One region of the Bacillus sp. WC2507 genome, then DNA from elsewhere that is predicted to be linked to it. Evidence: riboswitches for the same ligand, from Rfam matches in the RefSeq annotation. Region 1 holds a riboswitch; the other holds the start of a gene.
What was found. A riboswitch is a leader RNA that binds a small molecule or an ion and turns the genes downstream of it on or off. The one in region 1 is predicted to bind FMN.
Positions count from the first base shown of each region.

Region 2: linked by a shared signal. The riboswitch ahead of ACUN28_RS21975 (ECF transporter S component) and the one ahead of ribD (bifunctional diaminohydroxyphosphoribosylaminopyrimidine deaminase/5-amino-6-(5-phosphoribosylamino)uracil reductase RibD) in region 1 are both predicted to bind FMN.

Region 1 is NZ_JBQXPN010000001.1:1,591,784-1,599,634, reverse strand. Features, by position in the region: gene ACUN28_RS08625 (LacI family DNA-binding transcriptional regulator) at 1-363, opposite strand, end outside; gene ACUN28_RS08620 (GNAT family N-acetyltransferase) at 463-945, opposite strand; gene ACUN28_RS08615 (alpha/beta hydrolase) at 1,027-1,950, shown strand; gene ACUN28_RS08610 (DUF2552 family protein) at 1,962-2,207, opposite strand; gene ACUN28_RS08605 (CDGSH iron-sulfur domain-containing protein) at 2,496-2,702, shown strand; FMN riboswitch at 2,893-3,036, shown strand; gene ribD (bifunctional diaminohydroxyphosphoribosylaminopyrimidine deaminase/5-amino-6-(5-phosphoribosylamino)uracil reductase RibD) at 3,344-4,429, shown strand; gene ribE (riboflavin synthase subunit alpha) at 4,411-5,055, shown strand; gene ribBA (bifunctional 3,4-dihydroxy-2-butanone 4-phosphate synthase/GTP cyclohydrolase II) at 5,068-6,261, shown strand; gene ribH (6,7-dimethyl-8-ribityllumazine synthase) at 6,280-6,741, shown strand; partial or broken gene ACUN28_RS08580 (hypothetical protein) at 6,776-7,090, opposite strand; gene bioB (biotin synthase) at 7,272-7,851, opposite strand, start outside.
Region 2 is NZ_JBQXPN010000001.1:4,172,127-4,179,977, forward strand. Features, by position in the region: gene ACUN28_RS21970 (ferredoxin) at 1-239, shown strand, start outside; gene ACUN28_RS21975 (ECF transporter S component) at 520-1,098, opposite strand; FMN riboswitch at 1,261-1,400, opposite strand; gene ACUN28_RS21980 (hypothetical protein) at 1,647-2,333, shown strand; gene ACUN28_RS21985 (peptidoglycan DD-metalloendopeptidase family protein) at 2,363-2,977, opposite strand; gene ACUN28_RS21990 (cob(I)yrinic acid a,c-diamide adenosyltransferase) at 3,062-3,643, opposite strand; gene resE (sensor histidine kinase ResE) at 3,771-5,546, opposite strand; gene resD (DNA-binding response regulator ResD) at 5,546-6,262, opposite strand; gene resC (cytochrome c biogenesis protein ResC) at 6,565-7,722, opposite strand; gene resB (cytochrome c biogenesis protein ResB) at 7,737-7,851, opposite strand, start outside.

The DNA of each region.
Region 1 (7,851 bases):
GACTGATCTTGTCACAATAACACCTGCAACGTTATTTTCTTTCAACATATGTATGTATCTATCTTTATTCTCTATATTACAAACAATGATTTGATATCCTTCTTTATACGCTATTTCCTCAATACAATGTAGCAAAGTGATGTTTGATAGGTCATATAAATTATCTACAAGTAATGCAATTATCGTTGAATTTTGTTTAAACAATGGCTTTGTTGCACTATTTGGCCTATAACGTAATTCCTCAATTGCTTCCTTTACTTGTTTTACTGTGTCCTCATGAACGTATCCTTTTTCATTAATAACTCGTGAAACGGTTGCGACTGAAACACCTGCCAATTTTGCAACATCACGTATAGTTGCCACATCGTCACCCCTTAATATGGTAATAGATTACAATTTTACGGTAACCTAAATTACAATTTTCGTCAAGATTAATAACTTATATTTCTGGAAATTGTTACATCAATTCGTTAAGTGATACCCCAACTGAATTTCATGTACAATTGGAATATTATCATATCCGATACGTGGAATTTCTTTCTTTATTTTTCGCGCCTCTTCCACTGCATTCACATATAAATTGGTCATCATAAAGTTCCGTTTTTGGTAAAAGCGTAAAGCGTTCATATTATCATTTGTTGTAATGAGCCATACCTCCTTGCACTGTTTCTCTTTTGCAACTTGTAATACACAGTCCACAAGTTTCGTCCCTATTCCTTTTCTTTCTTCAAAGCTATCTAACGATACAATTTCGCACATATTTCCGGTTATTTCATACGTTATGATTCCGATTATTCTGTCATCTAAGAGCGCAACAAATCCTGGCAATTCTTCTAACTGATGCCCCTTACCACGTGAAACCATCAATGAACTCCCCCAGTTCTCACACATGAACATTCGAATTGTTTCTTTCATCGCTGGCGTAATTTTTTGTATATGCACCATTTCCTATTTCTCCCCTTTTCTATCATTGTGATACAATGTAAGTGTATCACATGTAACGGTATTTGGAGGATGAGGTAAAGTATGAAACGTTTTTTTGCAGCATTGTTTACTATACTAGGTGCAATAACTGCCCTTGGGATTTTCTTTACAAATAAAGTGATGTACTTAAAGAAAAAAACAGAGGAAGAAGTACTCGAAAGAGAAACGAAAAAACATTTTCGTATAGAGGATTTTGATGCTCTTCATAAAGAAGAAATTCATATTCCTTCGCAATTTGGATATGATCTTCACGGATATTACATTCCTGCTGGTCATTCCAATAAGTTTATGATTTTTTGTCACGGCGTAACTGTAAATAAAATGAACTCTGTAAAATATGCAAGGTTATTTTTAAACAGAGGATATAATGTCGTTATTTATGATCATCGTCGTCATGGTAAAACTGGCGGAAAAACAACAAGCTATGGATACTATGAAAAACATGATTTAAAATCTGTAGTTGACTGGCTAAAAAGTCGTTTTGGAACAAATATAACACTCGGTATTCATGGTGAATCTATGGGCGCTGCAACACTTCTTCAATATGCAGGACTTGTAGAAGATGGTGCTGATTTCTATATTGCAGATTGTCCTTTTTCTGATTTCTACGGGCAATTACAACACCGTTTAAAGGTTGAATTCCATTTACCTAAATGGCCTTTATTACCTTTAGCAAATGCTTTTTTAAAAGTACGTGACGGTTATACGATTCGTGAAGTTTCACCAATCGATTGTATAAAAAACATTCAAAATCCCGTCCTCTTTATTCATAGTAAAGATGATGATTATATTTTAGCTGATATGACGAAAGCACTATATGAAGCAAAAGAAAACAATAAACAACTTTATATTGCAGAACGCGGCGCACACGCTTGCTCTTATAATGAAAATAAAGAAGAGTATGAAGCAGCCGTTGATCAATTTTTAAAATCATATGTAAAAGAAACAAAAAACAGGCTTGCATAAGCCTGTTTTTTTTATTGCGCTAAAACGTCTGTAACTTGTTCCATGTTTTCAGAAATCCATTGCACTGCTTCATCCAGTGTTGGAAATTCTGTCGTTTGAAATGTTACTTCATCTTGAAGTAACCAAACATCCTTTGCCTCTTGCCCTACACCTGCAATGGACCAATGTAACAAACTATATGGATGATTATCATTCAAAAATGATGCCCACGTGCGCTCATTTGCAATGTTTCGTAATGTATGTAATTGTTTATCCATCTCTCGTCACCTTACTCTAGTCAGTTATAAAAAACATTATAACACTCTCTTCTCTTTCAAACAAAGTGCTCTTTTTGCCCCGCTATTTGCGGGCAGTAAAACTCCCACCTCAAAATTCGGCTGAAACAAAGAAGTTAGGTGGGAGATTAACTGCCCCTAAAAGCCCGATTGGTTCAACTAATAATCAGCGGGGGATACCTCCCCCATTGATTAAAGTTTCACTTTATATTGTCAAGCACTTCTCTTGATTATATGATGGAATTAAGCGTTTGGGAAGGAGGGATAACGTTGGCAAAAGTACAAATTAAAGTAAATGATAATGGCTCTTTTCGCGTTACAGGGGACGTGGAATTAGTCGATTCACAAGGGAATGTATTCCCAGCAAAACCGGCATTTTCTTTATGCCGTTGTGGTTTATCAAAAAATATGCCTTATTGCGATGCTTCGCATAAAGGTAAATTCGAGTCTGTTGTTAGAGCACCAGAGGCAGAATAATTTAACATGTGACATGCACATTTTTTTGTGCATGTTTTTTCTTTTTAGTAACTCCGTTATATCCCTTCTCCTTACAACATTTCTAATACTTTTGTCTCCATTCCAGCCTACATATATTTTCACACAATTCTTCACATTCGAATATTTTTTTCTAGCCTTTTATTTTTTTTGTGCTATAATTTGAGCAAACAACATCCTTCGGGGTCGGGTGAAATTCCCAACCGGCGGTGATGAAGTGCAAACTTCTAAGTCCGTGACCCGTTTTCAACTTGAAAACGGTGGATCTAGTGAAACTCTAGGGCCGACAGTATAGTCTGGATGGGAGAAGGATATGTTTCTAGTTTTTTATATAGTGAATACACTTTTATTTCAGTATGCATATTTTTAAAGGTTCATTTTGATTCTTTATATATGTTTAGTTTTCTATACTCATTTTTTTATACTGAAATAAAAAGAGACAACTAGCGTTTGAAAAATTCGATATTTTGCTAGGCTTTTTCCTTATGCAGAAATATCAATTATCGTTAGGTTTCTTTCCTATGCTTTCGTATTCAAACTATATTTCTAGAAATCACGTCTCCCAAACCCCAAGGATATTAAATCCTTGGGGTTTTTTGATTTTTTTAGGAGAGGTGAAGAGAATGACAGATCAAGAATATATGAGGATTGCCTTGCAGTTAGCAGAAGGGACATCTGGGCAAACAAGCCCAAATCCTATGGTTGGTGCTGTTGTTATAAAAGATGGAAACATCGTCGGTATGGGCGCCCATTTACGTGCTGGTGAAGGACACGCAGAAGTTCACGCCCTTCATATGGCTGGTGAGAAGGCAAAAGGAGCTACCGTTTATGTAACTCTTGAACCTTGTAGCCATTTTGGAAAAACACCACCTTGCTGTGAATTGCTCATCAAAAAAGGAGTCAAACGGGTTGTAATTGCTACTCTTGATTGCAATCCTCTCGTTTCTGGTAATGGAAAAAGGAGATTAGAAGAAGCTGGTATCGAAGTAACTACCGGTGTTCTTGAAGCAGAAGCAGTTTTATTAAATCGTTACTTTTTTCACTACATGAAAACGAAACGCCCATTTGTAACAATAAAAACAGCGATGAGCTTAGATGGAAAAACAGCAACTGTAACTGGTGAAAGTAAGTGGATTACAGGGGAAGAAGCACGAGCTGATGTTCACCAATATCGCCATACACATGATGCGATTCTCGTTGGAGTGAATACGGTTATCGCTGATAATCCACATTTAACGACAAGAATTCCAAATGGGGGGAAACATCCTATTCGCGTTATTTTAGATAACCATTTACGAACGCCACCATCTTCTCATGTCATAACAGATGGTTTAGCACCGACATGGATTATTGTCGGTAAGGATGTAAATAAAGAGAAAATAGCTTCTTATGAATCTGAAAATATAGCTATTTTCCAAATGAAAACGAAGCAAATTGAAATCCAAGATCTCTTACACTTACTTGGCGAAAAACAAATCCTTTCTCTTTTCGTCGAAGGTGGTCAAACAGTTCATGCGAGTTTCTTACAAACAAAGTATTTCAATGAAATTGTGACTTATATAAGCCCAAAATTAATTGGCGGAAATGGTTTTTCAAAATTACAAGATGCACTTTCCTTGGAAATTCAAGAGATGAAACAAATTGGCGATGATATAAAAATCGTTGCGAATGCCCGAAGTGAGGTGACGGAATGTTTACAGGAATTGTAGAAGAATTAGGAACGATTGCAAACATGCAACAAAGCGGAGAATCGATGAAGTTAACGATCCATGCAAATAAAATTTTATCAGATGTTCACTTAGGTGACAGTATCGCGGTTAACGGTATTTGCTTAACTGTAACGAGTTTCACAACAACTTCATTCACAGTGGATGCAATGCCCGAAACGATGCAATCAACATCCCTTCGCATGCTTAAACCGCACTGTAAAGTAAATTTAGAGCGAGCAATGGCTGCAAACGGACGATTCGGTGGACATTTCGTTTCAGGACATATCGATGGCATCGGAACGATATTAAACAAAAAACAACATTATAATGCCCTCTATTACAAAATAGCTATTTCTGATGAATTGCTACGCTATTGTTTGCATAAAGGGTCCGTCGCTGTTGATGGAACGAGTTTAACAATATTTGATATAGACGAATCTTCCATTACAATTTCACTCATCCCGCACACAGTAAGTGAATCTGTTATCGGAGAAAAGAATGCCGGTGACATCGTAAACATTGAGTGTGACATGATTGGTAAATACATCGAACGCTTTATTTCTAAACCTGTAAAACGAACAGGTTCAATGAGCGAAAGCTTTTTACAAGAAAACGGATTTCTATAAGGGGGAAGCATGATGTTTCATCGTATTGAAGAAGCTCTAGAAGATTTAAAACAAGGAAAAGTCGTTATTGTATGTGATGATGAAAACCGTGAAAATGAAGGCGATTTTATCGCTTTAGCAGAGTATATTACGCCAGAAACAATTAACTTTATGATTACACATGGACGTGGTCTCGTTTGTGTACCGATTACGGAAGGGTACGCAGAACGTCTACAATTAGAACCAATGGTAGCTCATAATACAGATTCGCATCATACTGCATTTACAGTGAGTATTGATCATGTTTCTACAACAACAGGGATTAGTGCCCACGAACGTGCAACTACGATACAAGAATTATTAAATCCTGCATCAAAAGGTGCTGATTTCAATCGTCCTGGACATATCTTTCCATTAATTGCGAAAGAAGGCGGTGTCCTGCGCCGTGCTGGTCATACAGAAGCTGCTGTCGATTTAGCACAGCTTTGCGGAGCAGAACCAGCTGGAGTTATTTGCGAAATTATTAATGAGGACGGTACGATGGCACGCGTACCTGATTTAATACAGTGCGCAAAACAATTTGATATAAAAATGATTACAATAGAAGATTTAATTGCTTATCGCCGCCACCATGAAACATTAGTGACGCGAGAAGTGGAAATTACATTACCTACAGATTTCGGTACTTTCCATGCAATTGGCTATTCTAATTCATTGGATTCGAAAGAGCATATCGCACTCGTAAAAGGTGATATTTCAACAGGAGAGCCTGTACTTGTACGCGTTCATTCAGAATGTTTAACAGGAGATGTATTTGGCTCGTGCCGCTGTGATTGCGGACCACAACTCCATGCTGCACTGGCTCAAATTGAGCGTGAAGGCAAAGGCGTTCTTCTTTATATGAGACAAGAAGGACGAGGTATTGGGCTTCTTAATAAGCTTCGCGCTTATAAGTTACAAGAAGAAGGCTTCGATACTGTAGAAGCAAATGAAAAGCTTGGATTCCCAGCTGATTTGCGTGATTACGGTATTGGCGCTCAAATTTTAAAAGATTTAGGTTTACAACATTTACGATTATTAACGAATAACCCGCGAAAAATTGCTGGCTTACAAGGTTACGATTTAGAAGTAATCGAGCGTGTACCATTGCAAATGCCAACAAAAGAAGAGAATAAAACGTATTTACAAACGAAAGTAAACAAATTAGGACATTTACTAAACTTATAATTAAGGGAGAGATTTATTATGGTATTCGAAGGTCATTTAGTTGGTACAGGATTAAAAGTTGGGGTTGTTGTTGGACGTTTTAATGAATTTATTACAAGTAAGTTACTTGGCGGCGCTTTAGACGGATTAAAGCGTCACGGTGTAGAAGATACTGATATCGATGTTGCTTGGGTTCCTGGCGCATTTGAAATTCCTTTAATCGCTAAAAAAATGGCTAATAGCGGGAAGTATGATGCTGTTATTACGTTAGGTACTGTAATTCGCGGTGCTACAACACATTACGATTACGTTTGTAACGAAGTAGCAAAAGGTGTTGCATCTTTATCACTTCAAACAGACATACCAGTTATTTTCGGTGTATTAACGACAGAAACAATTGAACAAGCGATTGAACGCGCGGGCACGAAAGCTGGTAATAAAGGCTATGAATCCGCAGTTGCTGCGATTGAAATGGCTCACTTATCAAAACAATGGGCATAAAAAAATAAAAAGAGGCTGCGGCCTCTTTTTTATTTTTTACTTTTTTCCGTACATCTTTTATTAATTCATCCATTGTTTTTCCTTCTGTTTGTATACGAAGCGTTTGTGCTGTTCTCCATACATTCTCTCTTTTTTTCGCTTCTTCTATAATAGTAATTTCTTTTCGTACTTCCTTTAAATCTTTCCCTTCTGTTTTCAATCCAAAATGTTCAGCTTTCGTTCGAAAATGTTGTTCAATTCGTTGTTGCATCTCTTTTTGCTCAGGATTTTCGGTGGCCTTAACTGGATCAGCACTTATTGCTTTTAGTAAAATTAGACAAGTCATAATCGCTAATATATATTTGTGCATGTAAAATCCTCCAACCCAATATAAATTACATATTTACTATGTACAATTGGGGCTTGGAAAATTCGTCCACCAAAACTCTTTTTCCGCTCAAAAACCAATAGTATCAAACGTTCACAACTATTTATTACATTTTATTTACAAAAAAAGCAAACTCTTTTACAAGTTTGCTTTTTTATCTATCTTATAATGCACATTCTTCAATCTCAAACCCTAAATCCTCAATCATACCCCAGTCTGCAGTCGGTTCTTGTCCAGCTGTCGTTAAGTAATCTCCAACAAAAATAGAGTTTGCTGCAAATAAACCGATTGGCTGTACAGAACGTAAATTGATTTCACGTCCTCCTGAAATGCGAATTTCTTTCGTTGGGTTTACAAAACGCATCATCGCCAGCACTTTTAAACATTCTACTGGTGTTAACTCTTTTTGTCCTTCAAGCGGCGTACCCTTTACAGCAACAAGGAAATTACATGGAATTGAATCTGCATCTATACGTTGTAATTCAAATGCAATTTCAGCACGCTCTTCTATTGTCTCTCCCATTCCAAAAATCGCCCCAGAGCATGGTGAAATGCCCGCTTGTTTCGCTTTTTGAACTGTATCAACACGATCGTCATACGTATGAGTGGAGCAAATGCTTTCGTAATTATTTGCATGTGTATTTAAATTGTGGTTATAACGATGCACTCCCGCGTCTGCTAAACGTCTGGCTTGATCTTCGTTTAAGAAACCTAAACAACAACAAATCTTCAAATCTGTCGTT
Region 2 (7,851 bases), 2.6 Mb from region 1:
ATACAATCGTTGATAAAGATACTTGTATCGCATGTGGTGCTTGCGGCGCTGCTGCACCAGACATTTATGATTATGATGATGAAGGTATTGCATTTGTAACGTTAGACGATAACCAAGGTATCGTTGAAATTCCAGATGTATTAGTTGAAGATATGATGGATGCATTCGAAGGTTGTCCAACTGACTCAATTAAAGTTGCTGACGAATCATTCGACGGCGATGCTTTAAAATTCGAATAGTCTTTTATTAACTTCAAAAAATACCCCTCATTAATTAGAGGGGTATTTTTTGTTTTTTTTATTTTCATTCTCCTTAATAAAAAACCATTAGTAGTTCCATACTACTAATGGTTTTATTTTACCCCGCTATTTGCCAGGCCGTAAGACCCCCACCTCAAAATTCAACGAAAACAAAGAAGTTAGGTGAAGGTCGGGCTGCCCGTAAAGGCCCGATTGGTGAGGAATGATAATCAGCGGGAGAGGAACAAAACCCCCACTGATTAAAGTTTCACTTTATATTTTATGCATTTTTCATTTTTGCAAACACCCATACTTTCAGGCGTGAGAATAACGCTACAAATACAATTGTCACAACAATTCCTTTAATCAAATTAAATGGTAAGATTGCCGTTACAACCGTTGTTCTTATAGCCTCGCTAGACATAGCTGGTGAATTTAAAAACCAAGTGTAAGCTGGGAATATAATGATGTAATTTAATACACTCATAATGAGCGCCATTGTAATTGTCCCTAGCATTAATCCTGTCGTTAAGCTCTTAACAGTACGATACTTCCTAAATAAGAAAGCTGCCGGTCCAATAAATAAACATCCTGCAATAAAGTTAGCAATTTCTCCAACTGGCACTCCCGTTAAACTCCCTTGAATCCCGTAATGTAAAATATTCTTTATCGCCTCTACAATTATCCCTGCAACTGGCCCGAAAATAATCGCAGCAATTAGAGCTGGTACATCACTAAAATCAATTTTTAAAAATGGCGGAAGCCCTGGGAACGGGAAATCCAACATCATCAGTAAATATGCAATACTACTTAGCATTGCTACACTCACCATCTGCACTACACTGTTTTTTTGTTTCATCTTTCTCTCTCCTTTTCCATCGATCATCTCATGGAAAGTGGAAAGGTTCTGCTATGCCTACTTTTTCATAGAACGAAAAAACCCTTTGTGTTTTACACAAAGGGAGAATTTAAGGCACATCAAACAGACGTTCAAATTCATATCTTTTTTGAACGCTTGAACCTCCATCTTCTCCCATCCAGACTGTACTGTCGGCTTTGGAATCACACCAAATCCTGCCTTAACGGCTCGCGGGCTTAGAACAAAATCACATATAGTTCATCACCGCCGGTCGGGATTTTCACCCTGCCCCGAAGATAGACCGATATTCTATTTTCCACTTCATTATACAACAACACGATTGTATTGTGAACAAAAAAAGTGTAACTTATTAAAAATAAGTTATTAATTTTATATAATCAAAAACCAATCACTATATTTTACAATACACCCCAGTTTTTTTACAATTCGGCATTTCTCCTATGAATCCCCTAGTCATATATAATTAAAAGTGATAAGATGTTGAATTGTTAAGATAAGAACATTTTCTGGATTATGGAGGAAATGTCATGAAGAAAGAAAAGAGACACTCTATTCGAGAAACAATGAAAAAAAACTTAAGAAAAGAATACTTTTATTTGAAAAAAGAATTACTTTTCTACTGTCCAATTGATTTAGGCACATTCTCAAGAGAGACATACTATGCTGCTTTCGACGAAGATGGCATCAGTATTTATCAGTATGATAAAAAAACAGAGAGTAAATTAAAATTGTGTGAGCGTCATCCGTGGAAGAATTGGAATAAAGTGAAGGTGGATCATTATTTAACAACTTCTCAATTTATTTTTCAAGGTGAGCGGAACTGGATATTATCCCTTTTTCAAAAAGGAAAAGAAGCTCAAAAGATAATCGAAGAGCATACATCTTTACAAACTGAAGTTGTTTCCCGCTCTTTCTTAAAAAAACTTCCAGGTTTCCGTTCTAATGCACCGTTGAATAAATACATCGGCAGCATTTGCTACACTGCACTTATTGCATTTTTATTAAAATGGATGATTCCATTTCAAGCACCACAAATCGCCTTGTACTCCATTTCAATCGGCTGTATGCTTCTTGGTTTACTTTGTTTGACAATCGGTTTAATTGAACCGACTATTGTACTGTTTCGAACAAACGAAAAAACAAGAACAAAAGTATTTTACTTATATAGCTACTTAGCTATTTCTGGATTTATATGTGTCTTTATTTTTTGGTAAAAAAGAGCTAGTTAAACTAGCTCTTTTTTTCACTTTACGTATAATTGTTGATTTTGATAAATCAGCTCTTGCTGCAAGCCGTTTTTTTCTTTAATTTCCTTAACTGTCATACTAAATTTCCGGGCAATACTAACTAAAGTGTCCCCTTTTTGCACGACATATAACGATGAGGAAACGACTTCATTTCTTTGTTCATTTAAAACAAGCAATGGATTCATTGCATTCTTTTTCGCCATCGTCCATCTGCCTTGATGAACTTCTAAATGTAAGTGTGCACCTCGCGATTCTCCCGTATTTCCTACTTCTCCAATTATTTTTCCTTTTGAAATATTATCCCCTTGAACTACATATCTCTTATTTAAATGTGCATACACAGCCTCATATTCTCCATGTTTAATAAATACAACGTTTCCATAACTACTTGAATAATAAGACTTTGTTACCTTCCCCTCTTGAATAGCTGCCACAGGCGCGCCGATCGGTGCCGCTATATCTATACCGTAGTGTTTTCCATGCCTTGTCCCAAAATAATCACTTATCTGCCCTTCAACAGGCCATGTCCATCGATTTCCATCTGCGTACACATGTAATTGAGATAAAAACAGTACTGTCAATAACATGACGCCACATTTTAACACTTTCATATATATCCTCCGTTTTCTAATTAACACCATACCTTCTCTATTTTGGTATATTACAGAAAAAAGTATACAAAAAAAGAAAGTGAATCACTCCACTTCCTTTTCTTTTTTATCACGAAAAACGATTGCACTGCGATTATACTCCACATCTTTTACTTGTAATCGAGCGTTTATTACTCTAGCTACTGCAAACAAATAATCAGATAATCTATTTACATACTTTAGAACAACTTCATTTATTTCCCCTTCTTTTTGTAAAGACACGATACATCGTTCTGCCCGCCTTACAACTGTACGTGCAATATGAATAGCTGCTGCCGACTCACTTCCACCTGGTAAAATAAAGCGCTCTAACGGCGGTGCTTCTTCTATATACGAATCAATCCTTCTTTCTAAGCTTTCGACCATTTCGATCTTTACTTTATAAGAAATTTTCCCCTCTACTATCGCCAAGTCTCCCCCGCAATCAAATAGTTCGTGTTGAATATTTTCAAGTTCATTGTAAATATCTCCAAAAGACCCGCCTTGTAGCTTCGTCATCGCATATCCAATATGAGAATTCGCCTCATCTATCGTGCCATATGCTTCAACTCGGATATCATCTTTATCCACTCTGCCGCCTATTACACTTGTTATCCCTTTATCTCCTGTTTTTGTGTATAATTTCATCGCTTCACGACACCCCTCTTATTATTCTTCATTCGACTACGATAGAAAAAAAGTTCTACTATTATTTATTTACAAAAAAATAAAAAACAGTAGAACTTTATGTATTATCAACTTTAAAAACATATATCTAAATTATACGATTTGGTAAATATACAGAGAATGTAGTTCCCTCTCCAACAACACTTGAAACAGTAATTTTGCCATCATGGCCTTGCACAATATTTTTTGCAATCGCAAGTCCGAGTCCTGTTCCACCTTTTTTTCCACGTGTCCTTGCTTTATCAGCTTTGTAGAAACGATCAAATAAAAATGGAATATCTTCTTCTGGAATGCCGGCACCCGAATCTTGCACTTCAAAAATAAGCCCATTATTTTTCGTATCAATTACAAGCGTTACATGTCCGCCTGCATTCGTATGACGAATTGCGTTATCAATTAAATTCGTCAATACTTGTTCCATACGATCTGCATCAAACGGGTATTGCTCAATTGGATTTTGGAAATCAACCGTTAATGCGACTTCTTTATCCTTTGCAATTCCTTGGAATTTACGACCTATTTTTTCAACGAAAGGATGAATATCAACTTCACCTATATGTAACTCTACATTACCGCTTTCCATACGTGCTAAATCTAATAATTCATTTACAAGTTTACCTAGACGAACGGATTCATCATAAATGATTTGAACAAACTCATTAATTTCTTCTTTCGTTTGCACAATATCATCTAAAATCGCTTCACTATACCCTTGAAGCATTACCATCGGTGTACGAAGTTCATGTGATACATTCGCAATAAAGTCTTGACGCATCTTCTCAAGACGACGTTCTTCCGTCATATCACGCAATACAGCTACAGCTCCACGAATTTTCGTTTGGTTGTAAAGCGGCGTCATAAGAACTACATAGTTACCTTTTTGTAAATTAATTTCAACCACTTGTTGTTGTTCGCTTTCTACAACGAGATGGAATAGTTCAACAAGTTCAGAAGGTAGTTTTTTACTCAACTCTACTTCCTTTTCTTCTTGCCAAACTTGTAAGAAATGTTCAGCCGGCGGATTGATTACAACGACTTCACCTTCTTGATTTAATGTAATAACCCCATCTGCCATACTACTTAAAATACTAGCTAACTGTTCTTTTTCTTGCTGCAGGGCATTCATATTAAACTTCAACTGTTTCCCCATTTGATTTAAGGCCGTTGCAAGCTCACCAATCTCGTCCTGAGATACCATAGGAGCCTTCGCATCAAACTTCCCACGCGCCACCTCAAAAGCAACCTCACGCATTTTACGGAGTGGTGCTGTAATTCGAGTAGACAAGAAGAATGCAAAGAAAGTTGTTAATATAATCGCAATCCCTGCTGATAAGAAAATGAAATCCGTAGTTCTCTCCATACCTTGTATCGGCACTTGTAAAGATTCATATACAAACACTGCACTTTGATTTTTTGACTGTACTGGTTTTCCGACAATCATAATATCATTTTCAGTGTTTTTATTCTTTCTACTATTAGAGGCTTTTCTAATGTTATTCTTAATTTCTTTTTTGTCTGTAAAAACAGCCGCTAATTCTTTATCTTCTTTCAAATCATTCATTGTAAGAGTGACTAACCCTTCTTGTTTCGGCGAAGAAGATATTTCTTTACCATCTTCTACGATAATGATCCTTGAAAGTGGATCAGAGAATTTGTACGCGATATTCTCAATCGTTTTTACATCGGCACCTTCTTCAATTAACTCTGAAACACTTGTTGCAACTTTTTGAAGCCTTGCTTCACTCATATCAACATAATATGTTCTAAAAAACTGTGAAAGTAAAATCGCAACAAATCCAAGCACAAACGAAACGAGAAGTAATATGGTCATCCATAACTTCCCTACTACACTTCTCCAAAGCATCAGTCGTTCACAACCTCAAACTTGTAACCTACGCCCCAAACGGTAACAATCATCTTCGCAGCATCTGGTGATTTTTTGCTTAACTTCTCACGCAAACGCTTTACATGCGTATCCACTGTACGTAAATCTCCGAAGAATTCATATTGCCATACTTCTTTTAACAATTGTTCACGATCAAATACTTTATCAGGCGCTTTCGCTAAGAATAATAGTAATTCGTACTCTTTCGGTGTTAAGTTCACTTCATTACCATCTGCTGTAACACGGTGTGCATCATTATCAATTGTTAAATGAGGGAACACAGTAACATCTTTTGTCGTTGTATCTTGTGTAAAGAATGTTGTTGGTACAGCACGACGTAATACCGCTTTCACACGAAGCACTACTTCACGCGGGCTAAATGGTTTCACAATATAATCATCCGTTCCTACCTCAAACCCTTGTACTCTATTTACTTCTTCACCTTTTGCTGTCAGCATAATAATTGGTGTTGCTTTCTTCTCACGAACCCCTTTACATACTTCGATACCGTCTTTACCAGGCATCATAAGATCCAATAGGATTAGATCATAATCATTTTGTAACGCCATTTCTAAAGCTGTATCACCATTATCCGCTTCTTCAATTGTGTATTGTTCTCTTTCTAAATACATTTTCAATAAACGGCGGATACGATCCTCATCATCTACAATTAAAATTCTTGATTCATTTTCCATTTTTACCCGCTGTGTATTTTTACCACAACGGTTCACACCTACCCTTCTACACTATTATGTTGCGCTATTCTCGTTTATTTAAGCACTTCTCTAAATGTTTCACTTTCCACATTATGCTTCACAAGAATAATAAATTTTGTTCAATTTTTTTCCAAAACTATGTATTTTTTTTGAACAGTATATAATGTCCTCGACATCATTTTACAAAATCAACTGCTACTTTGTCATGTTTTTCTCAAAAAAGAAGAAAAGTTGACAAAAATAAAATAGGAAAGTGACATTCACTCTCCTATTTTATTTCTCTATGCGTATGAATGTAAACCCGCGATAATTAAGTTTACTACAATAAAATTAAACATAATGATTGCAAAACCAATTACCGCTAACCACGCTGACTTCTCTCCGTGCCACCCTTTTGATAAGCGTAAATGTAATACCGCCGCATAAAAGAGCCAAGTAATAAGCGCCCAAACCTCTTTTGGATCCCAGCCCCAAAAACGTGTCCACGCTATTTGAGCCCAGATCATCGCAAAAATTAGTGCACCTAATGTGAACACCGGGAATCCAATTGCAATAGACCGATATCCAATTTCATCTAACAAATCACTATTCGTATTTTTCACTAACGGCTGAAGCGCCGCTGATACTCGTTTACGTAAAGTAAGCCTTAATACGATATAAAGTAACGTTCCGACTAACACAGACCAAATTACAGTATTTAATTTTTTCGCATTTACAATCGCTGGAACTTCAACTGGCGGCTCTAATTTATTTTCTGTCAATAACTTTCCTTCATGCGGTCCAACTAAAGCCGGAAGATTGTACTTCATCTCCATTTGTTGCTCATTCTTATCAATCCATTGAAACTTCGCTTCATATTTCATACTAGAAAATACCGTTGTTACTCCAATAAACCCAACTGTACAAACAAGTGTAAACACGACCGTTTCTAACCAAAATGTACGTTTAGTTCTCGTTGATTGGTCTACATTTTTCAATAAATACATAACACCCGTAATAAAACTAATTGCTAAGATTGCTTGTCCTGCTGCTGCAGTCGTCACGTGAATATGTAACCAATTACTTTTTAAAGATGGGATAAGCGGAGATATTTCCCTTGGAAACATACTTGCATAGGCAATTAATAAAAGAGCAACTGGCAATGCAAATAGTCCAATTATACTTACGCGGTACATAAAATACATGACAATAAATGCTCCGACAAGCATCATGCCGAAAAACGTACCGAATTCAAAAAAGTTACTAACTGGTGCATGACCTGATGCAATCCACCTCGTTACAAAATATACTGTTTGTGCAATAAACCCTAAAATTGTAATCGTTATTCCTACATTTGCCCATTTATGACCCTTTTCTTTAATTGCTCCCCCGAAAAATAGAGTGGCAATCAAATATAAAATAAATGCGGTAAAGAGAAAGTTACTACTTATTTGCACCATATCGTTTCCCCACCTTAACTAATTTTTTTATCGACTACTTTATCGCTCGGCTGCGGAATTGCTGTACCTTCTAGTACTCTTTCAATATCTTTCTTTAAACCGAACCAATTTTTATTTGTATGTCCTGCA